2 regions of the Rothia sp. P5766 genome follow, and region 1 is predicted to be linked to the other one. Evidence: riboswitches for the same ligand, from Rfam matches in the RefSeq annotation. Region 1 holds a riboswitch; the other holds the start of a gene.
The links. Region 1 has a riboswitch for S-adenosylmethionine ahead of ACN08V_RS02160 (nuclease PIN). Riboswitches for the same ligand answer to the same signal wherever they lie in the genome.

Region 1 (14,666 bases):
GTGATGGTTTCAAGGACCTGGGAGGCAGTCGAGTAGGTTTCAACCCCTGAGCCCGCGAAGCCGGTGCTGACCGGTCGTCCACCACCGGTGATGCTCTCAAAACCGGTGCGGAGATCCCAGTTATGGGATCGCAACCAGAGAACACCGGTGACCAGCAGAAGAACCAGAAGAATGATCGCCAGGGTTGGCTTGTATCCCGAGGAGGAAGAAACTCCCCGGCGCTTGCCCGTAAAACCGGAAGCGGGAAGACGCGGTGCCCTGCGGGCCTTCTTGAAGATTGCCATAGGCACACCATTCTAGCGGTGCGCGCAAGAAAGCGCAGGGCTCAGAACCTCAAACGGAGCGGGAGGTGAGCTTTAGCTAAAGTCCTCGACCACAACGTAGCCTTGGCCTGTTACCGGCACCATGGGGATAGACCCGGTGCCAGGGTGGGCAACATCTACGGTGGCGCTACCGGTGGGGTCATCAGACTGGTAGTAGTCAGGCTGGCCGCACCCCATGCCCATGCGCATGGCGCTAATAATTCCATCGGCGGCGTCTGCCACAGAGAGGAAGTTCCGGGTCCAGCGACCTGAGCCCGTGGGGGCGGTCCAGCCCCGGTTGAGCAGGGCTTGTGTGTCGAGCTGAACCAGGACTGTCTCAAACTCGTCGGGTGAGGTGAGTTCACAGAAATAGCCAGCCGGTGAGCGCAGGATATTGACGTAGCTGGTGTAGTCACCGGTTTCTACAACCTCCGGTGAGATGTAGTAAAGGCGTAGGGACAGGTTCCAGGGGAGCTCTTCAAGGCGCTGACGCATGACATCGGTGAGTTCCTGCCAGGCACGGGCTATCTGCTCATCGTCGGTGAGAGGCTTGGGTCGGACAACGCCGATTCCCTGCGCCTGGATATCTTTGATTTTGAGGGAGCCTGTGGGCGTAGAAGCCTGCTGATGCCCCCCACCAGCGGGTATGCTGGCGGCCGCGCTGCTCAGGGCATCACTAATCATCTGGCGGCCTACCTGTAGGGCCCGGTTCCAAGAGTCATATTTGGCGCGGACAGCACCCAGGTGAGGCACCCGGCCAGTACGGGCGGGGTCTTCGGCCCAGCTACCGTAGAGCAAGACGGAGGGTTTACGGTCGTAGCGGATGCAGTAGCTGAGGAAATCGCCCAGGGTATTGCGGAAGGTGCGTTCGCTCAGGCTCGTTGCAGCCAGTTTGAGCCCGTGGGAGTCCGCATGCGGCGGGCAGATGCCGACTTTGAGCAGAGCCCTGCTCCAGGAACGGTTGCCCAGGCGGTCTTCGATGAGGGCGCGAGAGGGCGGCCAGGCGAAGTCGTCCCGAGAGATGTAATCAACTTCTGCCGGTAGGTTGACTACAAAATCGTCGTAAGTCTGCTCATCGAGCTCGGTGTAGGGGTGCTCTGCCATGTATTTGAGAGCGGCACCGATGCGGCCCACCACCTCGGCGATCACCTGAGCGGGTACTGAGAAAGATTCCAGCATGCGGGGCAGGTCCTGGACGATGGTGGGGTCAAGGCCCGTCGCGGCGTACTCGTAGTCAGCTTCTAGGTCGTAGGTGATAGCAACCGCGTACCAGAGGGCTGAAGCCATCAGCACATTGGTGTGAATCTGCTCTTTGCGGCCCTCAAAGACCCAGCGGCCCGAGTTGATAGCGCGTTCTAGCAGCTCACGGTCAATGCTGGGGTAAAGAACAACGATCCGGCTAAAGGCCTCAGATGCAGTCCACCCCATACGGGCGAGGCCGGTTAGCAAGGAGCCATAATTCTCGCAGAAGTCGGCGTATTCGAAATCGGTTGCATCTGGCACGTGGTTCTCCAAAGCAAAGGGGACGGGTGAACTGGAGGGGGAAGAAACCTGTAGCTGAGGCTAGGCCATAGATATATGAGATCCTGAGTCCCCTGACACCACTTTAGGTGGCTGGGCACCTGTCTGACCACCATAGGCCCAACTGTTACAGACAAATAAGCTCATTATGACTCTCGAACCTGCCATGGTACAAGGCGGTGCCTTGGCCGGTCAGCACGGTATAAATAGCCCGCCTAGCGGCATAGGTTCTGGGCACTCTGTCTTAATGAGAAACTAGAAACTATGACAAGAGCAGGTGAGGCAGAACTTTCCCCCATTGAGCAGCGGATTGCCCAGGAGCTGGGCGTCCGGCCAGAGCAGGTGATAGCGGCTCTTGCCCTGCTCGATGACGGCGCTACCGTCCCCTTTATCGCCCGCTACCGCAAGGAAGCGACCGGTGGGTTAGACGATACCCAGCTTCGTACCCTTGCTGAGCGGTTGCGTTACCTGCGCGAGCTGGAAGAGCGCCGGGTAGCCATCGTCAATACCCTGCACGAGCGGGCTGTCCTGACCGAGGAACTAGCCCGGGCCTTGGCGCTGGCACCGACAAAGAACGAGCTAGAAGCCCTCTACGCCCCGCACAAGACCAAGCGCAAGACCCTGGCTTACCTAGCACGCGAAGCCGGCCTGGACTCTCTGGTGGAGGACCTGCTAGAAGTACCCTTTGCCCCCACCGCAGATATTGCCGATGCCTACGTTGAGCCGGAGCTTGCAGGCGCTGAACCCGGAACCGTAGAAGCCACCGTCGCCTCCGTTGAGAATGCCCTGGAGGGTGCCCGTGCTCTGCTCATTGAACAGGCCGTGAGCGACCCCACCCTGGCAGAGACCCTGCGCCAGCGCTTTACTCGCAGGGGTGTGATTACCTCCCGGCTCATTGCTGGACAGCAGGAAACCGGCGCTAAGTTCAGTGACTACTTTGAGTTCAACGAAGAAATCCGGCGGATCCCCTCCCACCGGGTGCTGGCCCTGTTCCGTGCGGAGAAAGCCGGGGCCGTCAAAGTCAATATCGATGTAGATGTTCTGCCCCCGCCCAAGAGCCAGCTCAAGGGTGCGGCCCGCGAAGCCGCCGAGATCCTGTCCGAGGAATACGAGCGCGAGCGCGGCTGGTACGAACGCACCGTAGCTGAGGCCCTGGGCATTGGTGCCCAGGTACTCAACACTGTCTCGGATGAGCAGATGGTGCTGGGCTGGCTGGCCAAGACGGTGCGGCTGGCCTGGCGGCAACGGCTGCTCCCGCGTCTTGCCAGCCAGGTGCGTACTCAGCTCTTTGAGCAGGCCGAGAAGGATGCCATTGCCGTCTTTGCCTCTAACCTGCGCGATGTTCTGCTAGCCGCCCCGGCCGGTTCCCGCCCCACCCTGGGACTGGACCCCGGCCTGCGGACCGGGGTTAAAGTGGCCGTGGTGGGCGCTACCGGCCAGGTGCTGGAGACCGCCGTGATCTACCCGCATGCCCCCCGCAACCAGTGGGAGGCCGCCCTGACCACCCTGGAAGAACTGGTGACCCGGCACTCAGTAGAGTTGGTTGCGGTGGGTAACGGCACAGCCAGCCGGGAAACCGATAAGCTGGCCGGCCAGCTCATTCAAGGCCTGACCGCCGCAGGACACCGGGGCGTTCAAAAGGTCGTGGTCTCCGAAGCCGGGGCGTCAGTCTATTCCGCCTCAGAACTGGCCTCGCGTGAACTGCCCGGGTTAGACGTCTCCTTGCGCGGAGCCGTCTCCATCGCCCGCCGCCTGCAAGACCCCCTGGCCGAGCTGGTCAAAATTGACCCCCAATCCATTGGCGTGGGCCAGTACCAGCACGACGTCACCCCGGCAGCCCTGACGCGCTCACTAGATGCTGTGGTAGAGGACTGCGTGAACGCGGTAGGCGTGCTGGTCAATTCTGCCTCCCCGGCTCTTTTGGCGCGGGTAGCTGGCCTCAATAAGACGATTGCCGAGAATATTGTGGCCTACCGGACCGAGCACGGCCCTTTCACCTGCCGCCGTGACCTGCTCAATGTACCCCGCCTGGGGCCTAAAGCCTACGAGCAGGCCGCTGGTTTTGTGCGCATTGTGGGTGGGAGCGAAGCGCTGGATGCCTCCGGGGTTCACCCCGAGTCCTACCCGCTGGCCCGCACCATCGTGCAGGCCGCCGGTGGCTTGGACGGTAGCCGGGTGCCCTCAGAAGCCCTCAGCCAGCTTGACCCCCGTAACTTTGTGACCGAGAGCGTGGGCCTGCCCACCGTTACCGATATCTTTGCTGAACTTAGCGCCCCCGGGCGCGACCCCCGCCCCTGCTTCCGCACCGCCGCCTTTGCTGAGGGCGTGGAAAACATCAAGGACCTGGCCCCGGGCATGATTTTGGAGGGAACCGTCTCGAACGTGGCTGCTTTCGGTGCTTTCGTGGATATTGGGGTTCACCAGGACGGGCTGATTCACGTGTCGCAGATGAGCGAAAACTTTGTCTCAGACCCGCACACCATCGTCCACTCGGGGCAGATTGTGCAGGTGCGGGTGGTGGAGGCTGACCCTCAGCGCCGCCGTATTTCGCTTTCCCTGCTTCTGGAAGATACCCGACCGGCTCATCGTGGGCGGGGCGCCCAGCACAAAGGTAAAAAACGTCCCTGAGCCTAAGATCTGGTTCACCACTACCGAACACTACTAGCCGGGAGCCAGATCACGGGCATACAGTGGGAGGTAGCCAACCCCCCGCGAAAGGATACCTTCCATGACTTCTGCACCCCGTCTAAGCTTTAACGACGGCAAGACCATTCCCCAGCTAGGCTACGGTGTCTGGCAGGTAGAGAACGACGTAGCCGAAAAGGTGGTGGGCCTGGCCTTGGAAGCCGGTTACCGTCACATCGACACCGCCAAAATCTACGGGAACGAAGAAGGCACCGGCAAGGCTATCGCGGCTTCCGGTCTTGCCCGCGAGGAAGTTTTTGTGACCACCAAGGTCTGGAACGACGAGCAGGGCTACGAGCAGGCTATGACCGCTGTGGAGGCATCCCTGGAACGTCTGGGCACCGACTATGTTGACCTGCTCCTGATTCACTGGGCTAAGCCTTCTCAGGGCCTCTACGTGGAGACCTGGAAGGCCCTGATTGAGCTTCAGAAGCAGGGTAGGGCTAAGTCGATTGGTGTGTCCAACTTCCCCGAAGAACAGCTCCGCGAGATTATCGCCGAGACCGGGGTGACCCCGGCGATTCACCAGATTGAATTGCACCCCTACTTTGCCCAGGAGCGCTTGCGCCAGGTGCACGCAGAGCTGGGGATTATCACCCAGGCCTGGAGCCCGCTGGGTATGGGTAACCGTTCTGGCCTGCTGGAAAACCCTGTCATTGGTCAAATCGCTCAGGCTCACGGCGCAACCCCGGCACAGGTTATCCTGGCCTGGCATCGCGCTCACGGCATTGTGGCTATCCCTAAATCTGTGACCCCCGAGCGTATTGTCTCTAACTTTGAGTCACTGAAGGTCACTCTTACCGATGATGACATCACCGCCATTGATGCGCTCTCTTCTGCCGAGGGACGCATCGGCCCCGACCCGGCAACCATTGACTTCTAAATCGGCCCGTTACATCTAACACCCGCCCTTTCTCTCTTGCCCCCGGTGTATAAGTCCGGGGGCAAGAGATAAAGGGCGGGTGTTTGTTAGACCGCTGGGCTAGACGGAGGGAATTTGCCGGGTATCAGGGACCGGCTCAGGCACATAGCGCCATAGGGCCGGCACACGCACCGTCGCCAGGGCAATCGTGATAATCACCAGAGCACCACCCATAACCGCCGTCAGTGGGGCACCCATAGCCTCAGCCGCAAACCCCACCCCAGCGGTGCCCAACTGGGGGCCACCGACCACGGTAATAATGAAGAGCCCCTGCATCCGGCCTCGAATATGGTCGGGGGCAGCCGTCTGAATAATGGTAGAACGGTAGACCCCGCCCAGGGCATCGGCCCAGCCCATAAAAGCAAGAGCAAGCCCCGCCAGCGAAAGTCTCAGGAGGCTCTCGCGCACCGAGGCCCCCTGCCCCTGGCCGTCAAAAACCCAGGCAATCAGACCGAAAGCTGTAAAGCCCAGCCCCCAGCCTGCATAGCTCAGAGTCAAAAAGCGGCCCTGGCGCGAGAGGTCTTTGAGGAAACCCGAGAAGGCAATACCTGTGAGAGCCCCGATAGGGCCAGCCGCTAGCAGGAACCCTGCCCCTATCTCACCGCCACCAAAGGACAGGGCAGCAAGCGCCGGAATAATAGGGCGGGCCTGGGCAAAGAACATACCCAAAAGATCCACGAGGAAGGACATGCCCACCACCTGGTTACCGCGCACAAAACGCAGGCCCTCAGCAATGGACGACAGGCCGCCGCGCCGTGGTTGCTCGGCGGTGCCCTCAGGCTTCATGGCCGGGAGCCGGTAGAGCGCCCAGATACCCACCGTCATAGCCAGAACATTAATGGAATAAGTCAGCTGATAGCCCAGAGTCGCCACCAGAACACCACCAAGAATGGGGCCCAGGCTCATGCCCAGGGTACCCACCGACATCATGAGAGTATTGGCCGCTGGCAGTAGGCGGGGCTTGACCAGCCGGGGAATAATGGCACCGCGAGCTGCCTGGTTAATGGGCTGAAACAGGGATTCGGCGGCAATCAGAGCATAGAGCACCCAGACCGAGTGGATATTGAGCCAGGAATGAGCGGCCATGAGCGCGGTCAGCACCCACAAGCTCAGCGTCGCGGCCAGGGCCACCTTGCGCCGATCATAGGTATCAGCAATAACCCCGCCGTAGAGGCCACCCAGAACAAGCGGCACCAGCGCCACCAGGCCAACCGCTCCTACTGCCGCCGCCGATGAGGTCAGCGCGTAGATTTCCAGCGAGATAGCAACACCGGTAATGGAGTACCCCACGGTGGAGAAAATACCGCCCAACCAGATTCGCCTCAAGGCAGGGGAGTAGCTCAGAGGGGTCAGATCCATCAGCAGTTTAGCCACCCCTTATTCTCCTTTCGTACCCTTGTCCTGGTGCCAGATACACAGTTTCCTGCTCAACACGCGCGGTACCCCCGCATCTGGAAGGAAAGCCCGCACCGGTTACCTAGCTGGTGGGTTCCGCGTCGGTAAGCAGGTCCCTGATTTGTGCCGCCGTGAGCTGGGAGGAAAAGAAGGCACCCTCATCAACAACAGCATCAAAGAGGGCGGCCTTGGACTCTTTGAGTTCCATGACCTTCTCCTCAATCGTCCCGGCGGAAACCAGGCGGTAGACCATAACGTTCTTAGTCTGCCCGATGCGGTGGACCCGGTCCACAGCCTGCTGTTCGGCGGCGGGGTTCCACCAGGGGTCCATGATGAAGCAGTAATCGGCGGTGGTCAGGTTAAGCCCAAAGCCACCAGCCTTGAGCGAAATGAGGAAGACCGGGGCGGCGCCCTCTTCAAAGGACCGCAGGAGCTCGCCCCGGTTGCGGGTTGAGCCGTCCAAGTAGAGGTAGGGGATGCCCAACTCTGCGAGGCGGTCGGCAATCTTGCGCAGGTAGCCGGTGAACTGGCTAAAAATGAGGGCCCGGTGCCCGTCGTGAATGATCTCGGGCAGGTTCTCTGCCAGGTAGTCCAGCTTGGATGAGTCCACCTGAGCGTACTTTTCGGGGTCAATCAGTGAGGCATCGAGCGCCAAACGGCGCAGGGTGGTGAGGGACTGGAAGATAGTAAAACGGTTCTTGTCCATATCCTGTAGCAGGCCCAGAATCTTCTGTCGCTCCCGTTGCAGGTGGGTGTCGTAGGCCTTGCGGTGAGCCGGGGCCAGTGGGACGTCAATGCGGGTGTCTGTCTTCTCAGGTAGGTCAGCGGCCACAACTTCCTTGGTGCGCCGTTTCATGAGTGGGCGGATCCGGCGGCGCAGGCGGCCCAGAGCTTTAGTTTCCTCGCCCGATTCGATGGGAGTAGCGTAGGAATCTTTAAAAGCGCGGGCGGAGGGGAAGAGCCCCGGCGCGGTAATGGAGAACATGGACCACAGTTCCATGAGGTTGTTTTCCATGGGGGTACCGGTGACCGCAATTTTGACGCGGGCCGGTAAGTCGCGGGCAGCCTGGTGGGCCTTGGTCTTGGCATTCTTAACGAACTGGGCCTCGTCGAGTATCAGTCCGTTCCAGGGCTGGGCGGTACCGAGAGAGTAGTAGCTTTCCTCATCGAGTCTAAAGAGGGCGTAGCTGGTCACCACAACCTGCGCCCCGGCAATGGTCTTTTCCAGGGGGCGTTTGGATTTACGGACAGATTCCTCGACTCCTACCACGGTCAGCGAGGGCGCAAACTTCTTAATCTCCCGTACCCAGTTGGGTACAACGGAGGTGGGAGCAACTACCAGGAAAGGTGCCATCTGCTCCCGGCGCTCGCTGGCTTGCTCGGCGGCGTGCACAAAGAGCGCAATGGTTTGCAGTGTCTTGCCCAGGCCCATATCATCGGCTAGCACGCCACCCAAGGACTGTTCCCACAGGAAAGTAAGCCACTGGTAGCCCTCTACCTGGTAGGGGCGCAGGGTGGTGTGCAGGCAGGCTGGTACTTCCGCCAGACGGTGGTGTTCGAGGTTAAGCAGGGCGCTGACCTGCTCGTCCCAGGCGGTGACGGTGTGGGTTTCGGCGGCGAGTTCTTCGAGTTCTTCCCACAGGCCTACCTGGTGGCGGTTGATTTCCAGGGGTCCTGTCTTATCGGTGAGCTGCTGGGCTTCACGGAGCAAGTCTTGTAATTTCATGAACTCGGGCCGGTCCAGGGCAAAGTACTGGCCGTTGCCCAGGAGCAGGTGGGTCTGGTTTTTAGCCAGAGCGGCCAGGATGTCGGCAAAGCCTACAGTCCATTCACCGACCTTGATGGCGATACCCAGCCCGAACCAGTCTCGGCGGCGGGTGTCATCAACGGTCACAACAATGTCTGGGGCCTGGTCGAGTTCCTTGAACTCTGGCTGTGGCCCCCGGACCTGAACCCTGACCCCGTCAATCTTCTGGTAGGCGGGTAGGTAGGTTTCGAGCAGGGTTCGGGTGTCCCAGTTTTCGGTGATGTGCTTGGTAAAGGGCACACCGGGGCGGATTCGCTTGACGTCTTTGAGTACTCGATATTCGTGGGCTGTGTCGCGGATATCGGCGCGGTCTTCCCCGGGGTAGCCCAGGGCATCGAGCACGATGGTTTCGTCGTCGGTGCCGGTGGGGTTGGCGGGGTACTCCCAGTGCCAGGCGGTGCTTGCTCTAAAGGGCGGGCCGGGTTCACTAAAGGTGATGGTCAGAACCAGGGAGGGGGTGCGTACTGTGGGGAGCTCCAGCTTTTCGGAGGTGGTCGCTACCGGCAGGGTGCGGGTGAGGGCGGGGTAGAAGTCAGAGAAAAAGGCCGGTAGGTCTTTGGAAGGAACGGTGACCGGTTGACTGGACATCAGGGATTCGGCGACGGCATCGAGCGGTTCGTCCAGCGGAATAAGGACTAGCTCGGCTTCTGGGCTGAGCCAGCGAGGGCGGTGCTGGTGGGGCGCGGGTGCCTGGTGGGCCTGTTGAGTTTCTGGCTGGCCGGTGTGAATGGGGGCGCTTTCCTCCACATGGGCTAGTGCCGAGGGCAGGGCGGAGTCCCAGCGGGCGGCGGCGGCAGCTTCTACGTAGTTAGCTTGGGCACTCCCACCCAGGGCGATTAAGCCCTGCCGGTTGGTACCCATCTTGTGGGTGTAGCTTGCCGGAATGGTGTAGGAGTCCCAGCGGAGCAGGGGAGTGAGTTGGAGGGCGTCCTGGGAGCTGCCGCGTTCGGGGACGGGCGTGAGTTCCAGTTCTACCTGCGGGGTGTCGGTAATGACCAGCCCGGTTTCTTTGCCGTGGAGCAGAATGGGCAGGTTGATATCGTCGGCGGCCCGGAGCATCTGCCAGAGTAGGGATGAATCTACGGTGGAAAGCGATGCCCAGTCGCGGTGGGAGGTGTATATGGATTGGGAGCCGCGAATGACGGCGTAGAACTCGTTGAACCAGGTGGCGTGCTCAGCTAGCAGTCCGGTTCCGGCGGAGCCCGCGGCGTTTCCCGAGAACTTTTCCCAGCTTAGACCGCCTTTAATCCAGCGGTCACGGGCACCCATCATCAGGGGGCGAGCTTCAATGGTGATACGGGGTGAGCCGCTGCTTTTGGTCCAGCCATATTTGCCGGGGACGGTCAGGCGCAGGTCAAGGGCACCGGATACTCCGTGGTTGCGGTTGTCGTAGCCGGGGCGGGCGGCTAGGGAATGGGCCAGGGTACGCCGCCAGGTGGGTAGGGCGCTCTGGTCCGGGGTGCTGTCGGCGGGAGCAGGTTGCTCAAGGGGCAGGCTATCTTGGGGGGCAGCCAGAGATGAGGCGGTGGTGATGCCAAATTTTTCGAGTTCCCGCATGGCTTCTGCGCTGGGTCGGGTGCGGCCGCTCTCAGTAGCACGGGTGGTCCAGGTGCTTGATGAGGCCGTGAGCGCCCGCTTGGCTTTGGCTGAACGGTCGATGGCGGTCAGCATGAGCGCCACAGCGTGCTTGCAATTGTGGAGCACGGGGCAGGAACAGGTGGCAGAAAAGGGGTAGGAGCCTGCCGCAACTTGGGCCGGGAAAGTGATTCGGGTGCTGTAGGGCTGGGCTGTTGAGCCTGCTACCTGGCCTTCGAGAACCCGTTCGTTTTCGTCGTAGTGGTAGCGGATAACGCTCCCTTTCCGCATAGCGCCCTGCCCCCGGGTGTAGGTGCCTGAGCCCACCTGCCGAATAATGGCGGGTGCTGTGACTGGGATGTCGGGAAATGGTGCTGAATCTGCCACAAAAAACCTCACGCGTGCGGAGTAAATAGACCTAGTCTTCTAGCGTATCGCACGCTGATGAAAGCTGGCACCAGAAGATGAGAGGGAGGTCACGTTTTAAAAAATCTGGGCAAGAGTTTACAGGTGCCTGCGGTGTGAGTTATGGTTATACCAGCTTCAAGAGATTCAACTGTCAAGCTCCGACTTGGTTGAACGCCAACCCCATGTTCACGGGTGGCTCGGATGACGAAGCGGTCTTCATCGCGCATATTGGCGCTGTTTGGTGTAGACAAGAGCAAGTTTCGAAAGGAATGCGCACCTTAAGCGCAACGGCGATATGTCAAACACCCGCCCCCATGTCACTCTTCAAAAGAACAGGTCTGCAGCTGCTACGCCTGCCTGCGGTGGTTTTGTCGCTATCAGTATTCAGGACTATGCGCGTATCTCGAATGAGCGCAGTGAGTTCCTTAACTTCCTTCTGGCTCCTAACCCCAGCGGTATCCCAGCCCCTGAGTACGGTGCGCTGAAAGTTGCATGAGCCACGTCGGTCTGCTCCTTGATTCTGATGTCCTTGCCGAGATTCGCAAGGCTACCCCTCACCAGCAGGTTGTGAACTGCCTGCGCCGGAACTCCTACCGCACCATGTACGTCTCGGTGCTAAGCCTGGGCGAGCTTAAAGGGCTCTACCCCTACCCGGAGACTGAACGGTGGCTGGCTGAGCTGATTGACCGGTTTGGTGACCACCTCCTTGAGGTGGACACGCGGGTGTCTTTGGAGTGGGCTGGTCGTCATGCTGAGAGGCCCTTGCAGGCGGTGGGCTCTGAGTGCCAGGCTCCCCTGGCAAGGGCTGCTTTGGAGGGGCTGATGGCGGCTACAGCGACCGTGCACCGGCTTGAGATTATTTCGGGGAAAGCCGATGTCTACCGCACCTGGGGGGTTAGCGCTGTTAACCCTTGGGAGGACTAAGCAGGGAAGGGCACCCCCAGCTTGTGGATTCTAATAGTTCCGTGTGCGGGAAATCAGCGCCGCCACTGCCCTGCGGGGGATAATCTGCGAGATACCCGCTGCTACCTTATAGGGCAGGGAGGGCACACAGACCGGTTTACCGGCATTGACCGCCGCTATGGCTTCGGTAACTACCTGCTGGGGGCTGAGCCAGAATACGCCCGGCACTTTGGGCTGTTCTTGCCCCATGGCATGATGAAAATCCGAGCGGGTCAGGCCCGGGCAGAGGGCGGTTACATCAATACCTCGGTCCCGGTACTGGATATTTGCTGACTCTGAGGCAACCACCATAAACCGTTTGACTGCTGAGTAGGTGCCACCTGGTGTAAAGGCCGCCACCGATGCGACATTGATAATGCGGCCCCTGCCCCGTGGGAGCATGGCGAGGATTGCGGCGTGCATGAGCTGGAGGGGGACAGCTGCCAGGACCTGCACCTGATCCAGATGCCGCTGGGCGGGGGCCTCCTCAAAAAGCTGGCCCAAACCGAAGCCCGCATTATTGACCAAAATTTCCACCGGGCGCTCAGCCTGAGCTAGCCGGTCAACGAGTTTTTGAACGTCACCGGAAACCAGTAGGTCCGCGGGGATGACCTCAACCTCTACCCTGTAGGTTGAGCGGAGCTGGCCAGCCAGATTTTCTAGGGTCTTTTCCCTACGCGCGGTCAGCACCAGGTTATAGCCCGCTGCGGCGTACTGCCGGGCAAACTCGGCACCGATGCCGGCAGAAGCGCCGGTGACCAAAACATAGGTGTTCTCGATACTCATAGGGACACTCTACTCCCCGGCAATATCGTCCGTTGTCTGCCGTGGTTGAGGTTATTTTCACCGCACCTAGTATTCTTACGGTTCGTGACCAGGCGTAGAGACAGGAAACATGACATGATGAAAGGCGATGAATACCACCGTGCACCCCAAAAGAACCTTTCCCATGCCCCTGTGGCTTCAGGGCGCCGTTGAACTTGCTCTGGTTGCCCTGGTCTCCTATATCACCGTTGGGCTTATGCTCACAGCGGTCTGGTACACCAACGGTTTTAATACCGATACCGTTGCCGGCGCCCTGTCCGTGGCGGGCCATATCTGGTTGCTGGTCCACGGTGTCCCCCTGAATATGAACATACCCGCGCAGGGTAGCTTTTCGGCGGTGTCTGGGACGATGAGCCTGGTCCCACTGGGCCTCACTCTTATTCCGCTGGCCCTGTGCTACAGGTCGGGTCGCAGGCTGGCCCGTGCTAGCTACGAGGGCCAGTTTTGGGAGCCTCTTGTAGGTGGCATGGTGGCCTACTCGCTGGTTAGCGCCGGCATCAGCCTGATATCTACCGATGACTATTTCACCACCTCACCGGTGCTTGCGGCTATCATTCCCCTGTGGGTGACTGCCCTGGGTATTCTTGCCGGGGGCTTTGCTGAGTCGCGGTCCCTAGCTGCCATGATTGGTGTGGATGCCGCCGACTGGGTCAAGAAGTTTAGCCAGTACTCACGCTGGGCTGGATCCTATATTTGGGCTATGGTTCGGGCTTCCCTGGTGGGGGTTATGGCTTATGTTGCCGGTGGTTCTTTGCTCCTTGTGACCAGTCTTTTTGTGCACTGGGACAAGGTGGTGGGCCTTTACCAGGCTTTGCACTCCGGGGCAGTGGGCGGATTTGCCCTGACGCTCCTACAGCTAGGTTTGCTCCTGAACCTGGTGATTTACTCTATGGCCTGGAGCTCCGGCGCAGGCTTCTCTCTGGGCGTGGGGACCTCCGTAGGCCCCACCGGCACCAGCGTGGGCGTCATGCCCTCCCTCCCCGTACTGGGCGCTCTTCCGCATACCGCTGAACCCTGGGGCTACATCGGGTTGGCGGTGCCGCTGATTGCAGGTGCTGTGGGTGGCTGGTGGTTCTTCCGCGAGGGAGAAAACCACTTTGATGAGTGGCTTTCTCTTAAGATTCGCTTCCGCTGGATCTCCTGGCCGCTGTCCACCCTGGGCCTTGCCGCGCTTACCTTTATTCCCTCCTTTATTCTTCTCTTCCTTCTGGGCTGGGCCGCTCACGGTTCCCTGGGGCTTGGTCGCTTTACCGAGGTCGGGCCTTCACCCTTGCTGTTCGGCGCTTGCGGTGCCCTTCTGCTGGTGCTGGGTCTGATAATCGGCCTGGGCTTGGCTCATCTGCTGGTCCGTGATAGCAGCCTTGAACTGGAGCGATTTGCCGACCAGAAGCCCACCCGTGCCCAGAAGAAGCAGGCTAAGGCCGAAGCCAAGGCCAAGCGTGTCGCTGAACGGGCAGAAAAGAAAAAAGCCACGGCAGCGATCAACGATCAGGGGGAGAAGGATGAATACCCGGCGGCTGAGGAAGAGGAAGCTTCAGAAAACAGTCCTGAGACCGAACCAAACCTAGCCCATTCGGACTCCCCGGTGGATGCTCCCCGAGAACAGACCGATAGGGCAGATAAAGACTTAGCCGATGCTGAGCCTGAAACAGAGCCCGAAACGGACGACGAAGAAACAGAAAAAACTGATTCTGAGGCAGAGGCCCCTAAGAGCTTGGCCGATGCTGAAGAAAGGCAGGCGGAACCTACTAAGAAGTCCGCCCCCGTGGTCAAACGCCCTAAGTCCTTGCGCCGCCGTTGGAATCAGCAGCTTCAAGATCAAGCTGAGGAAGAACCCAGATTATAAGCGCATCAGCAGAATCTCTGCTCAAGAAGCCCCAGACCGCACACCGCGGGGCGGGGCTTCTCATATGGTGCCCAGGTGAGGCTAGTTACCCATCATCTGCTTGAAGAGTCCGTCGCTCATTTCTTGAGCACACTCCTGTTGGCGGGTAATCGTCAAAGCCCCTTGCAGACATTCTGAATAGGCAGAAGAGGCATCGGAAAAAATCAGCTGGAGACCGGCCCCAAAACTGAGGAAGAGGGACCAGAGCACAATCATGACCATGAGCATGATGGAGAACCCCGGGAAACGGACCTTAACCATTTTGACCAGGGTCGTGATAGCACAGGCTACGGTCAGTAGCGCTAAGAGCAAGGTGGCAACAGCTAGGGTACCAGCAAAATAGGTGGTACTGACCGTAGCAACTATCAGGAGGAAGGAAGAACGCGACCAGACCTTGAC
Region 2 (14,666 bases), on a different contig from region 1:
AGCCGGTAGCCCACGGTGATTTCGGTAGCATCGTCCTCGGAGATTTCCATGAGGCCCGCGTCAACAGCCAGGGGCCGGTAGCTAACAGCAAAGGCCAGAATGTCACCTTTTTTACCCTCGGCTTGAGCGCGCAGAATATCGTCACGCAGCACGACCGCGCCGAGCGCTTCAGCTTCATCGGACAGGAAGAGCCTGTTTACCCGCCCAATGGACAGGTCAGCGGGCTGGTCCCAGCCGTGAATGCCCCGGTAGAACTCCCAGAAGCGCTGGGTCAGTTCCACAGAGCCGGTGGCTAGGTCTTCGATGGTCTGGGTCATGCGTTCGGAGGCGTCTTGGCGCAGGGGCACCGGTGGAACAGTACCAGCTTCAATGCGAACCATCCGCGAGCGCTGGATAACTTCAAAGCCCTGGGCCTGAGCAAATTCTAGGCCGCTAGAAGCCGGCTCTACCTTGGTGCGGAAGGCGCTGACACCACTGGGGGCTGCCTGGGCAGCGTGTTTGAGGGCGGCGATTAGGTGGTTGCCGAGGCCGGTTCGGCGATGGTCGGGTGCTACTTCCAGGTAGGCCCAGAGTCGCTGTGGGTGCAGGTCGGTTTCGTAGATGGTACCTGCGGCGACCGGAACCCCCTGGTGTTCAGCAACCAGGGTGCGGCTAAAGGGCGCCTCTGTATCAGGAGAGAAGGATGAGCGGAAGGCTGCGACCTGGCGGTTTTCGGGGTCCTGCCAGTATTGGAGCATTTCCATGTCGTCGCCGGTGCGCCAGGGGCGTAGGGTGTAGCCGACGGGTAGGGGGGTCTTGGTCTCTGGTGCAGTGGGGGTGGTCTTGTCCACGGGGTTCTTGTCCTTGGCTCTTAGCGGGGTCTACCCCTCTACTCTAACGTCCCCTAGGGCTTCCCTGCCTGCCACTGAGGCGGGGTGGGCGCGCGAATGTGAGCAAGCTCCGCCCTGTAACCTTCTCTTCACCCGCTAGACTAGGAGAGCTTAAAGTTTATTTGACTCTATCGCTTAGTGTGGTTCCATGACATCCCTTTTTTCTCACAAGCCGACCCTGACCGGCTCTTTAGTTCAGTTACGCCCTTTTGACGATTCTGCTATCGATGCCATGATTGAGATTCTGCGTGAGCCCGATGCTTTGCGTAAGACGGCTTCGGCGCATTCCCGACTCATTGGTGGCACTGATGCTGATGAGCAGGCAACCCGTGACTGGTATGCACTGAGGAATACAAAAGATAACCGTCTTGATTTGGCTGTTTTTGCCCCGGCCCTGAACCGCTACGTGGGTGAGGTTGTCTTCAATGAATACAATGCGACCAGCAGGTCCGTCAATTACCGTATTTGCATCAGCTCAGCGGGGCAGAACCGGGGTTACGGTACTCAGGCAACCAAACTGATGGTGGATTACGGCTTTGAGCACCTAGATTTGAACCGAATTGAGCTGGAGGTTGTCGATTTCAATCAGCGTGCCCGCCACGTTTATACCTCCTGCGGTTTTATTCCGGAGGGGCGCCGCCGCCAGGCATTCTTCATTGATGGCACTTACCACGACGCTGTGATCAAGTCGGTCCTGCGGAGCGACTGGGAGGCCAATCGTTCTATGAGCGGTCACCTGAATGTGAACTACGCGTCCGTAGAAGTTTAGGTTCATGCCCCTAGCTAGTGTCTTATAAGGCAAAAGCCGCCCGCTCCTGGTAACAGGGGCGGGCGGCTTTTTTTGGCCTGATTTTTGCTGGTACTCCGGGCCAAATGCACTACCTTTGCCTCGGCAACTGGCTCGGAGCTGGCCTTAAGGGCCATTTCCGACCGAAGACGGCACCGCTCTCTGGCAACTGGCGGGGCTGGCCTTAAGGGCGTTGCCGAAGAGCGGTGACCTGTTTAAGGCTGGTGTTAAGGGTATTGCCAGAAACAGCAAGGTCCCAGAGAACCAGACTTACTTGGTCAGCTTGGCTGCAAGGTAGGCGGTGACCTGGTCCAGGGAGACGCGCTCCTGGGTCATGGTGTCGCGCTCGCGGATAGTGACAGCCTGGTCTTCTAGAGTGTCAAAGTCCACGGTGATGCAGAAAGGTGTGCCGATTTCGTCCTGGCGGCGGTAGCGGCGGCCGATTGCACCGGCGTCGTCATAGTCGATATTCCAGTTGCGTCGTAGCTCATCGGCCAGTTTCTTGGCGGTAGGAACCAGGTCTTCCTTCTTGGACAGGGGCAGGACGGCGGCCTTGACAGGCGCCAGTCGCGGGTCCAGCTTAAGGACGGTGCGCTTGTCTACGCCACCCTTGGTGTTGGGAGCTTCGTCTTCTACATAGGAGTCTACGAGGAAGGCCATCATAGAGCGGGTCAGGCCAAAGGAAGGCTCGATGACGTAGGGGACGTAGCGTTCGCCGGTGCCCTGGTCGAAGTATTCGAGTTTAGCGTTGGAGTGTTCGTTGTGGACGCCCAGGTCGTAGTTGGTGCGGTTGGCTACGCCCATGAGTTCGCCCCATTCGCCGCCCTGGAAACCGAAGCGGTATTCTAGGTCCATAGTGCCTGCGGAGTAGTGGGCGCGGTCTTCGGCGGGTACATCGAATTTGCGCATGTTGTCGGGGTTGATGCCGAGGTCTACGAACCAGTTCCAGCAGTCTTCGATCCACTGGTCGTAGTATTTGGGTGCGTCGTCGGGGTGGACGAAGTATTCGATTTCCATCTGTTCGAACTCGCGGGTTCGGAAGATGAAGTTGCCGGGGGTAATTTCGTTGCGGAAGGCTTTACCGATCTGGCCGATACCGAAGGGCGGGCGTTTGCGGGCAGTGGTGACGACGTTGTTGAAGTTGACGAAGATGCCTTGGGCGGTTTCGGGGCGCATGAAGTGCAGGCCCTCTTCGTTGTCAACGGGGCCCAGGTAGGTTTTCATGAGGCCGGAGAAGTTTTGGGGTTCGGTCCACTGCCCCTTGTTGCCGCATTTGGGGCAGGTGATGTCGTCCATGCCGTTTTCGGGCTGGCGGCCCTTCTTCTCAACGAAAGCTTCGATGAGGTGGTCTTGGCGGTGCCGGGAGTGACAGGACAGGCACTCAACTAGGGGGTCGGTGAAGGTGGCGACGTGGCCGGAGGCTTCCCAGACCGCCTTAGGCAGGATGATGGAGGAGTCGAGGCCGACCATGTCTGCGCGGCCGCGGACGAAGGTCTGCCACCACTGCTGGCGGATGTTTTCTTTGAGTTCGGCACCGAGCGGGCCGTAGTCCCATGCGGAGCGGGAGCCGCCGTAGATTTCACCTGCTTGGAAGACGAATCCGCGTCGTTTTGCCAGTGAGATGACGTTATCAAGTTGTGACTTCGGTGCCATGTTTTTTGGTTTCTCCTGTGAGCCTGCGCCACCGGTTGTGGCGTGCTTGGATTGTGGGGGCAGTGCCCGGTTGGGCACACTGCCTTTAAGCCTACCGCACCGCTTGAAGGCGGGGAACCAGCTGGTCGCTAGACTGGAGGCTATGAGTATTGAGTCTGTGTTTATTCGTGATGAGATGATTCGGCTGGGCCAGTTTTTGAAGCTGGCTAACCTGGTGGAGAACGGGGTTCATGCCCGTGAGGTGATCCGGGACGGCCTTGTTAAGGTGAACGGTGATATTTGTGAGCAGCGTGGCCGCCAGTTGCATGCTGGGGATAGGGTAACTCTCAATGGGGTCACGGTGCAGGTGGCGCACGACTAGGTAAGCGTGAACTCAGCACCCTAGCGGCCAAGACCCTTAACGACAGCCCCGAGCCAGTTGGTCGCTAGGGTGCTGAGCCAAGGGCCTCAGCCTAGGCTTTGGTCTTTTGTGCCCTAGTACCGGCGGGCTGTTTGGCATGATTCAGCCCGCCGGTTTTCTCTTTAGTTCAAGATGTTCTCGCGGATAAAGGTGCTCATGTGCGCTAGTTCGCTGGGGGCAATCCCGTGGCCGATGCCCGCGTAGAGGTAGTCGGTAAGGGCGGTGTGGTCTTTGACCCATTCTTGGGTGAAGCTGATATTTTCGGCGGTGATGATGGGGTCAGCTTCGTCCCGGCCCCAGAACAGTGGTAGAGGTTGAGCGGTGAGCTCGGCATCTTTGAAGTAGCCCTCTCCCCCGTCGACCACATAGCCGGACAGCCCAATCACAGTGCGCACCAGGTCGGGCCGGTGGCGGGCAATGCTGGTGGCTATGGCCATACCCTGGGAGAAGCCAAGCAGGTTGAGGCTGCGGTAGTTGGCGGCAAGGGGTTCTAGCCATTCCAGGACGTAGTCCACGGCCAGTTCGATGGCACGGAACCCTACGGTTTCTAGTTGTTGGTTGAGTGGCCACCACTGGTAGCCCAGGGCGGGTGCGCCAATGAAGGCGTCCTTGGCGTCGGCGGGCAGGGCGTAGCCTACCGGCTGGGGTGCCCGTACTGAGGCGTAGGTGATGCCCTCTTGGGGCAGGTGGTTGACCAGGCCCATGAGGTCTTGTTCGTGGGAGCCGTAGCCGTGCAAGAGGACGACCAGGTGGGTTCCCCGGCGGAAGGGCTCGGCTTTTGAATACTCAGCAACATGCTGACTCATGACACGCTCCTCGGTGAGTCTGTAAGTCCGGCTTATGGGTGAAGCGTAAGCAACCTACCCCGCCAGGCGAATTTTGCCAGCTGCTGCGATTAGCTGTTGAGTTCTAGGGGTAGCTTGCGGAGCTTGCCTCGGTCTTTTCGTACCCAATTTATCACCGGCGGAGCTTACTTTAGGCTACCGCCCACAGGTGCTTTTTGTGGGTTACTGACCCTAGCCTGTCAGCGGCGTCCTGGGCTTCAAGACTGCGGGCAAGGATGCGTTCGAGTTGCTCGTGTTCAATCAGGAACCCGTCGTACCGGCAGGGTGAGTGAATAACCTCAGGCTCAACCGGTTGCGGTAGTGATGCGGCCATAATGTGGGAGTCGGAGGGGAAGAAGAGCCTATCTGAGTCAACGTAGGCAATGGTCCAGTGGCAGGTAGAAAGCGCCAGTGCTCTCAGCAGCCCGCTCCTGTCACGGCCAAGGTCGTGAGAGAGCAGGGCTTCATTGATAGCTAGATAAGAGTTAGCGTCAAACCGTGCGGTCGGTTTCTGGCCGTGGTAGTCCAGATAGTTCTCTACCTGGTAGCGGCCACGGTCAGCCGGTAGGCAGTGGAGAATGTTCTGTTGCTCCTGGGCATCGCGGCCAAAACGAAAGTTTAGTTCGGCGGCGCAGCGGTAGGTGGTGTGGGCGATCCGGCGGGCCAGGGCCAGGGAGTCCACGAACCTCTGGGCGGTAGCGGAATCAGCGTCTTTGAGGGTGAAGTCAACGATGGCACCGGCGCCCTTGGGTAGGTACTTCTGCGCCAGGGTGTAGTAGGGGAGGTTTTTAGGCCGGAGTAAGTCACGGACTCTACTGCCGGGTGCGCCTGCAGGTAGTCTGCCACCTTGCGGGCATTCTCTACGTGGCGTTCGACGCGCAGTGAGAGGGTTTCCAGGCCGATAGCGATGTTGAAGGCGTTGGTGGGTGCGATGGAGGAACCCAGGTCACGCAGCAGAGCCACGCGGGCTTTGAGGATGTAGGAGAGGTTGACCCCAAAGGCACCGTCCTTGCCCAGGTCGCGGGCGTAGACCAGGCCCTGGTAGCCCTGATTGGGCTGGTTGAAGAGGGGTTAAAGGTTCTGATGCCCTCGGGTGAGTTAGTGAGGCACATCGGTCCCGCGCTTGCACACCCGGTTCTCGGTGAGGTGTGCCAGGTCTTTACCCAGGGCACCCCACCGCGAGTGGAGGGTTGCCGGCCAGCTAGCTGGGGCTTAGCGCTGGCTCTCATGACCTGCTTTTAGTTTTCCCTTTCGAACGGTCGTTGGTCAAGATGCTGTTTTAAAAAGTCTTCATGTGTCTGTTTATTGCGTAAGTTACGATGGGGGGGCGGGCAGGGTTGCCCGCCGAGGCTCTGATACGGGCTGCCCTGCCCCCACTTTGGGTTACTTATGGGTAACCCCCCGGGGTAAGAAAGGTGACCCAGAAGAATAACTGGCTACAATGTTCACAAGGTATTATTCCCACCGTAGGTTAAGGAGCCTCATGCCCGTACCTGTTCTTGAGTTTGAATACAGCACGCTCCAGACTCTGATTGATACTTTCAAGGCAACTAAGGAGTCTTTTGAGGGCTTTTTGGAAAGCAAGGCTCCTACCCCGGCGAGTGCACACGACCCTGTGGCTGAACATCACGCCGCGGCCCTGGGAGGGCAGGAGAGCTCTTTGCTTTCTGACGCTGCAGAATCTTTCCAGAATGCGCAGGATGGTGCACAGGCAGCATACGATGCCTTTAAGATTGCCGATGGGGCAGAAGGGTAGGTGGCATGATGGGTTCACGTCCATCGGATTGGTCTCCTCTGACAGGTGGCGACCCTTGCCCTGGTGATCCTGATTCTTGGCAAGCGACCATTAACCACTGGTCTACCCGCAAAACCGAGATTGATGCTATTAGAAAAGTTTTAAACCGCGGTAGGTGTATTGACGGTAGGAGTAACCGCATCACCAAAATTGAGCATACCTTTGAGCTGGGCGCCACGATGTGTGAGAAAATCTCCGGTGAGTTTCAGCGGGTTCACGATGTTCTGACTGACTGGCAGAAGAACCTACGAGAGATGCAGGAAAAGGCTGACGCGGCTCTTTCGGTAGCTCGACAGGCCCAAATTCACAAGGAAGAAACTCAGGATAAACTCCGCTTTTATGAACGTCATTCCCTCACTTCCGCACTGGGGCGGTTGTCCGCTGATCTAAGCGGTTCAATGATTTTTTCTCTTCGCCAGGACATCTCAGAGGCAAATGCTTGCATTGCTACCCAGCAGGCTGTGGTTGATGAGATTCGGGAGCAATACACGTCCCGGTCAGCAACCGCCGTTAATGGATACAATATTTCGGGTATTGGTGGCATCTTTGTGGATCGGTCTTCTGGTGCTTCTGGGCTGGCTCCTTTCTCGTCTGCTGATGAGGTTCTTTCTTTCTTCCTGGGTTTTGATGCTCAGGCTCTGACTCTTGCTTTCGAAACCGCTGCTGCATCCGATGAGTTTCAGCCTCAGCTATTGGATGCGCTGAGTAAGCTGACACCCCAGCAGATTAATGAGTATTTTGCGGCTCACCCGGAGTTCGCCCGTTTTCCTTTGCAGATGCAAGGTAGCAACATTGATCGGGCGGAGGCCTATAAGGCCTGGTGGGCGCAGTTGGATGAAAACCAGCAAAAGGCTTTCACTATTGCCGCCCCGGGGATTGTGGGGAATATGGATGGGGTACCGTACACGGTCAGGGATCAGGCTAACCGTAAGTTAGCGAAAACAGTAGCAGAAGACCCGAATACTGATGAAGCCACCAGAAAAGCTCTGGAAAACCTGCTCGCCGCAGCGACCATGAAAGATGACGGAATCCCCCGGTACGTTACCAGCCTCGACCTCTCCAATATTAAGCCGGAGAACGAGGACGGCTATGACTATAACAACGTGCTGGCTTCGGTCTCCTTGGGCTCGGTGGATGATGCCGATAAGGTAACCGTAGTCGTCCCCGGTATGACTAATAACGTGGCCGGTAGCATTGAAGATCTTGTTGGTACAGGAGACAACATCTATAAGGAACAATACAGAGCAGAACAACTCCATGGCACTAACGACCCCAAACTTGCTGTTGTTCTCTGGATCGGTTACGAGACTCCCCCTCATCTCGATGAAGAAGGCAGACAGCTTTTGGGTGGCAAGACCTTTACCCAGTCAAAGATGGTGACCGATATCTACCTGGCCGAACAGGGCGGCCAAAACCTAGCCGGTTTTATTGACGGGCTGAATGTTACTAAGTCCACGGCGGTTACCTGTGAAAGAGACGGTCTCTATAGTGATGCTCATATATCGGTGATTGCCCACTCCTACGGTACAACTACTACCGCCGAGGCCATGCAGGTCTCAGAGACCAAGGTTGATAATATCGTCATGTATGGATCAGCCGGTCTGGGTATTGAGAGCATTTACGATGCCAATTCAGCCGAGGGCTGGAATGTGGAGCGTGATGCCAAGGGCAGACAAAAGATTTTCTTTACCGACTCAATGGAGGACTGGACAGCCCTCGGAGGCTACCTGCCGGGCTGGCTCTTAGATTCATCGCTAATCTCGAAAGAAAACCGTCTGCTCCCCTATGCTGTTGCTGATGCCCAGCGTTTCCAATCTACTGAGGGTATATCCGCCGATGGTTACTACCTGGAGGATGTTGATATGCACGGCTTCAACATTGACGGCGACAATCAGGGCTACGCTCACAAGCAAACCTCGAGCCTGGTCTACGGTGCGAGAGCGGCACTGGGCTATACCGAAGACTTGGATCTGAAACTCTATAAGCCCTACTACTATGAGAGTGAGGGCGATAGTTTACGGTTAGTTCCAGTTACTGCTGCTGACTGCGATGAAAATGGGCGGGTACGCCCTGAAATTATGCAAAAGGTTAGGAAGGCACAGTCTTCTATGACCGGCGACCAGGTTCTGACCTTTGCCCCTCCCCTGTCTAGAGCCCCCACCCGGGGCTAGGAAGGAAGCTTCAGTCTAATGTATTTTAAATCGTCTCTAGGAAAGGTTCTGGTAATTTCTATGGTCTCGCTCGGTGCTCTGACCGCTTGCGGTGGTGGCAACACCCAACCCAACCCCACCACAAACCCCACAGCCAACGCCACCACCATCGAAGAAGAATTCAAAACCCTCACCCAAGGCACCATCACCGCCACCGGCACAGAACCCACCCTCTACACCTACCCCAGCAAACGCACCTACACCCCCGACTACCTCCAAAACTCCTACCCCATCGGCTCCTGCGGAAAAGACAAACTCAATCTGTCCGTGATGCTCAACACCAGCCAAGACCTCACCCCCCAGCAATACCAAGAAAAAATAGACAAGGTCTACACCTACTGGAAAACCCAAAACCTCCAACCCAAATACTTCAGCCCCGCAAGCAACGGCATCAGCATCATGGCCACCACCCCCACCGGCGGCGAAATCACCTACATGGCCTTCCAATACGGCGAAATGTACACCTTCGACACCGTCTGCAACGACGTCCTCCAACGCAAAGAACCCCTCGACTGGAACGCCCCCACCGACAAGGGCTACTAAACACCCATGAAAACACCCACCACCGCAGCGTAAAGGTAACTTGCCCATAAATTCCGTAATATGGCTTGGCTCAAACTCTTTAGTATCTACCGCTATATAACTTATGTAACTGAGAAATCTCTGGTCCCACTAGATAAAAGAGTCTCATTGGTCGCAAAAAAGCTATAGACTGCGTACACTCAGGATATTTGGTTCCACCAAATTACTAGAAAGTTGGTAGGCATTTTCTACCCTGACCGGGTAGCCCTACCTGCCCTGTAGCACACACCCACAGATCCGGCTGAAAGGTGACCGAGCATGCCCGTGCCCCCTCTTGCCCAACGTACCCCTCTTGAACGTACCCACCACGGTGATACTTTTATCGACCACTACGAGTGGCTCCGCGATAAAGAAAGCCAGCAGGTACTGGACTATCTGAAGGCAGAAAACGCTTACACCGAGGCCGTAACCGCCGACCAACAGCCCCTACGTGACGCTATTTTTGAAGAAATCAAGGGCCGCACCCAGCAAACCGACATGTCGGTGCCTTCACGCAGGGGGGCCTGGTGGTACTTCAATCGCACCGTCGCCGGTCAGCAGTACCCGATTATGTGCCGGGTTCCCGCTCAGACCGAGGGCAGCCTGGCGGAGCGCTACGAGCCGCCGGTCGTTCAGCCCGGCCAGCCTCTAGACGGGGAGCAGGTCGTCCTGGACTGTAACGACTTCGCCCGCGATATGGCTTTCTTCTCACTAGGCTCTTTTCAGGTCACCCGTGACGGCACCCTTTTGACTTTCGGTGTTGACGACTCCGGCGATGAACGCTACACCCAGTACTTTAAGAATCTGGAGACCGGTGACTTCCTCCCCGAAACTTTGGAGAACATCTTTTCAGGTGCTTTCTTTGCCTCCGGCGCAAGCCACCTGATCTACTCAGTGGCTGATGAGTCCTGGCGGCCCTACGAGATTCGCGCTCATGCGCTGGGCACCAGCCCGGAGCAGGACATTGTGCTCTACCGCGAGGACGACCCCGGTATGTGGCTGAGCGCGAACATGTCCTCATCCCGCACCCATCTTGTGATCACATCTGCCAACTCTGAATACTCAGAGACTCGCATTATTAACATTCACGAACTGGGCCAGCTTGAGCCCACCCTCATCCTGCACCGGGATGCTGAGCTTGAGCACACCACCGACATTATCGATGTCAACGGAACCGGCTACCTAGTACTGGGGCACAATTACCAGGCTCCTAACGGTGAGGTTGTTCTTGCTCCCCTGCATGACCGGTATCTTGCTTTTGAGTACTTCCGGGCGGGCTGGATTCCTCTGATGCCGCACAGTTCCGATGTCAGGATTGAGGGCTTCAAGTTCTCCCGTAACCACTGGGTGGTTATGGCACGTGAGAACACCACGGTCAAGGTCTTTATTGCCCCTCGGAATGCTCTAGCAGAGCAAATTGCAAACCCGCATGCTCAGGGAATTGAGCTCTATGAGCCGGGCGGTTTTACCGATGAGCTTTATACCTCGGCCTTTTCGGGGGTCAATATCATGTCCCCGGTGATACGGCTGAACTACACTTCCTATCTAACCCCCAATAGCGTCTACGATTATTTACCGGACAGCGATGAGCTCATTTTGCGCCGGCAGACCCCGGTCCTTGGCTACCAGCCAGAGCAGTACACGGCCTACCGCATGTGGGCACCGGCTGAGGACGGGGCTATGATTCCGCTGTCTGTCATGCACCGCGCTGACCTGGATCGGAGTCAGGGACACCCTGTGATTCAGTACGGCTACGGCTCCTACGAGTCCTCCATGGACCCCTATTTCTCAACGGCCCGCCTGAGTGTGCTGGACCGAAACGTCGTTTTCGTTGTTGCCCATGTTCGAGGTGGCGGGGAGCTGGGCCGCGCCTGGTACACCGAGGGCAAGAAACTGGCTAAGAAGAACACCTTTACCGATTTCATTGCTGCTACCGACTTTTTGGCACAGCAGCCCTGGGTTGATGCCTCCCGCATCGGAATTATGGGCGGTTCTGCCGGTGGTCTACTGATGGGTGCGGTGGTGAACATGGCTCCCGAGAAGTACGCCGCTTGTCTTGCACAGGTACCCTTTGTGGATGCTCTGACCACCATTCTTGATCCTAACCTGCCGCTATCGTCCCTGGAGTGGGAGGAGTGGGGCGACCCCATAACCGACCGTGAGGTCTATGAGTACATGAAGTCCTACAGCCCCTACGAAAATATCCGCCCGGTTCGCTACCCTGCTATTGCAGCGGTCACCTCGCTCAATGACACCCGAGTTTTCTATGTGGAGCCAGCCAAGTGGGTTGCCGCTCTTAGGCACACCATTGCACAGGACTCCCCCACGCCTCTCCTGAAGGTTGAGATGGAGGGCGGTCACGGTGGCGGTTCGGGGCGCTATACCGCCTGGAAAGAAATCGCCTGGGACTATGCCTTCTTACTACAAAAGTTAGGTGCTCAAGACTGAGCGGACACAGGCCGGACGGCCCCTTGCATAAGTTACGACTATGACAAACAATATTTCAAAGGTCCCTCTGAGCATCACTCAGGAGGTCTTACTCTCCATTCTCAGTAAACCTGCTTACCGGGCTCAGTGGATGCCCTATGCTCAGAGGCAAAGGGGCTCTTTGGTCAACCAAAGAGCTGTAGCCACCTTCATCGCCTATCATCTCTCTGACGAGACTGGCACAGAGGTATCAGTAGAATCGCTCAAGGACCGCGTATCACGCGCACTCACGGGCTATCTACCCTCCGATTCAACGCTTCAGCTCTTTGCGTCCGCTTTTGGTTTCACTCTCTCAGAGCGCCAGGAACTACGCCAAGCCCTTTCGGCAGATACCTTCTCTCGCAGGGCTATATCCACTATCTCGGCAGATGAGGAAGAGCCACCAGATGCCCTAGAAAGAGCACGTTCAGACTATACTTCTTTGTCCACTATCATGATCTGCCATACGGATAGGGAGGGCCTTTTAACCAGCATCGACATTACAGAAGTGATCCAAGCTGACAGGGATCATGTCACCCGTATCCTACCCCGCTTTGAGGCCCCTCAGGCAGACTTTAATCTGCTGGAGGGGGGTCAGCTACAGGTGACCCAGGCACCGGAGAAGATCAAACCCCACGGGGAGGATAACACCCTGTGGGAATTGGTTATCCGGCCTCCTAGCCCCATCCGTAAGGAACAGATCCACCAGGTACGGTATCGAATCGATATCGACCCCTCTGAAGATCAGCTCATAGATAACCAAAATTGCATCACCCTGGGGCCTTTTGAAAAGGCCCGTTACAATTTCACCTTAGTGATTGATGGACAGGCGCCCCTGAAGAACATGGTCAAAAAAATCTGGGGACCCACCATCGATGAATCCGAATTGATTGATTCTTCTAGCCTGCCCGACCAGTCCTATCATTCCCTGTCCCTACCCATTATTCAGGACACCATTGTTGCCTACCAGTGGGAGCACTCCCACTCAGATTCTTAAGGCTTTGAGAGAAAGTCACTCTAGTCATGAATCATAATCCTGATTTTCCTTCCCTGGACGAGGGTGCTCAGCTACCGGCGCCCCATTCTTTTCGTGACCAGTCGGTCAAACTAGCCAGCGCGATTCTGCGCCAGGAGCTACTTTCGGCAAGCAACCGCGCTATCTGGTCTAAGCACACCGCTTCAGATGGCGATCCGCCCTCCCAGACTCTCTCGGTCAGGGCCATATCCAGGGCCATCGCCGCCCATTGCAAACACTATTATGGTCAAGACTGCTCCAGCAGCCGCTACAAAGACCGGGTCAGCCGCGCTATTCGCGGGGAGCATATCAGTCTTGACACCCTCAACCTTTTCACCGAAACCTTTAGTTTCAGCCCCTCCGCCAGCGCTAACCTCCATGAAGTACTGACCACAGGGATCGAGACGGATGAGATGCTCGGAATGCTCAGAGTGGTGCCCCAGGCATCTATCGTCAGTTCCTTCACTAGAGTTGATTTAGCCCCCTCAGATCAGGATGGGGAAGACCATGTCATGGCTCATATCAACGCCAAGCTCCTGAGCCTAGAGACCGGTTGCTCGGCCTTACTGCTACCGCTTTCAGCTACTAGCACAGTCACCGTCCGAGAGAGCAACTTCTTACTCAGCAGGCTAGAGGGTGGCCCGGAGTGGGTTTTTACTCCCATGCAGTACATACCACCCCTGCAAACCTTTATGCTCAGGTTTTCTGTCCTTATCCAGGCTCCTGCCGGTTCCGAGGGATTCCGAAAAATCCACTTCCCCTTAGCGACGCGCGTTCATTCCACCGGGATCCGGGTTGAGACGGGAGGGCAGAAAAAAGACATCGAAATTCTACTGGAGGGTCGCGGGTCCAAAGCAGACACAACTTTAATCCATGAAACAGTGGAGGACTACTCGTCCTGTTTTATCCCCCTACTCAGCGACGACTACCTGGTGGTTCGATGGCGCTAGCAGCTGCCTTTTCCCGGTGCTACATAAGAACGACATGGGCACTTATAGAATCAAAGCACCGGTTGAGGTAAAACGGCTGAGGCCCTCTTGAGGGGTTCCTCAGCCAGCCAGGAGGGCTCTAACCAGCCTGACAAACCGCAGGTGCTCACCTCATATCTGCAGGCATGCTGGTCAGCAGGATCTCTCCCCCCAGAGATCTGGCTCTCCTAAGGGCGGAACCCACCCGGTCACTGATTCAGGTAGTTTTGGTGCGATATAGCTCCTGAATCTCTAGGGCTTGTTTTTCAAGCCCAGCTCTTGGCCCGAAAGGTCAAGATGATGCCCCCTAGGGTATAAATGGTGCGAGTCAAACAGCCCACCTGCTAGCAGGTGGGCTGTTTGCTATTGAGGCCCCTCTTAGAGTCTTTTATACGGCCAGTTTTTCTAAAATCAGCTCGCGCACACGTCCGGCATCTGCCTGCCCCCGGGTTGCTTTCATGACCTGGCCAACGATAGCGCCAACAGCCTGAATCTTGCCGGCCCGAATCTTATCGGCAACATCGGGCATAGCTGCCAGAGCATCGTCGATAGCGGCGGTCAGCGCCCCATCGTCAGAAACAACAGCAAGGCTGCGCTTCTCGACGATTTCAGCGGGTTGGCCTTCACCATCAATGACAAAGCCAAGTACCTGGCGGGCAATCTTGTCGTTGATCTTCTGAGCTTCAACCAGCTTATTTAGCTCGACAACGGTCTGGGCAGTCACACCGGTTTCCGTCAGTTCAACTTCACCTTCCTTGGCGATACGAGCGATTTCGCCCATCCACCACTTACGAGCAACGGAGGCGGGAGCACCAGCAGCTACGGTTTCCTCGATAGCGTCCATAGCACCGGCGTTTACTACATCGCGGAACTCCTCGTCCGAGAAACCCCAGTCAGCCTTCAGACGGCGACGGCGCTCGGCAGGAGGCTCGGGTAGCTCTGCACGCAGGCGCTCAATCCATTCACTGTCGGTAACAACGGGAACCAGGTCGGGCTCCGGGAAGTAGCGGTAATCGTCGGCATCGGACTTGGGGCGACCCGATGTGGTTTCGCGGGTGTCCTCGTGCCAGTGACGGGTCTCCTGAACGACCTTCTCCCCTGCCTCAAGAACAGCCGCG

Region 2: linked by a shared signal. The riboswitch ahead of ACN08V_RS07095 (PLP-dependent transferase) and the one ahead of ACN08V_RS02160 (nuclease PIN) in region 1 are both predicted to bind S-adenosylmethionine.

The regions. Positions count from the first base shown of each region.
Region 1 is NZ_JBLXXS010000003.1:25,852-40,517, forward strand. Features, by position in the region: gene ACN08V_RS02130 (HNH endonuclease family protein) at 1-284, opposite strand, end outside; gene ACN08V_RS02135 (TY-Chap domain-containing protein) at 357-1,805, opposite strand; gene ACN08V_RS02140 (Tex family protein) at 2,088-4,451, shown strand; gene ACN08V_RS02145 (aldo/keto reductase) at 4,552-5,391, shown strand; gene ACN08V_RS02150 (MFS transporter) at 5,491-6,804, opposite strand; gene ACN08V_RS02155 (SNF2-related protein) at 6,908-10,594, opposite strand; SAM riboswitch class IV at 10,749-10,875, shown strand; gene ACN08V_RS02160 (nuclease PIN) at 10,911-11,111, shown strand; gene ACN08V_RS02165 (plasmid stabilization protein) at 11,108-11,539, shown strand; gene ACN08V_RS02170 (SDR family NAD(P)-dependent oxidoreductase) at 11,570-12,343, opposite strand; gene ACN08V_RS02175 (DUF6350 family protein) at 12,507-14,228, shown strand; gene ACN08V_RS02180 (hypothetical protein) at 14,310-14,666, opposite strand, start outside.
Region 2 is NZ_JBLXXS010000011.1:33,345-48,010, reverse strand. Features, by position in the region: gene ACN08V_RS07120 (GNAT family N-acetyltransferase) at 1-830, opposite strand, end outside; gene ACN08V_RS07115 (GNAT family N-acetyltransferase) at 1,018-1,638, shown strand; gene ACN08V_RS07110 (glycine--tRNA ligase) at 1,927-3,309, opposite strand; gene ACN08V_RS07105 (RNA-binding S4 domain-containing protein) at 3,452-3,670, shown strand; gene ACN08V_RS07100 (alpha/beta hydrolase) at 3,832-4,515, opposite strand; partial or broken gene ACN08V_RS07095 (PLP-dependent transferase) at 5,180-5,604, opposite strand; SAM riboswitch class IV at 5,648-5,766, opposite strand; gene ACN08V_RS07090 (hypothetical protein) at 6,017-6,289, shown strand; gene ACN08V_RS07085 (alpha/beta hydrolase) at 6,295-8,499, shown strand; gene ACN08V_RS07080 (hypothetical protein) at 8,518-9,081, shown strand; gene ACN08V_RS07075 (S9 family peptidase) at 9,379-11,547, shown strand; gene ACN08V_RS07070 (hypothetical protein) at 11,588-12,562, shown strand; gene ACN08V_RS07065 (hypothetical protein) at 12,589-13,530, shown strand; gene gatB (Asp-tRNA(Asn)/Glu-tRNA(Gln) amidotransferase subunit GatB) at 13,937-14,666, opposite strand, start outside.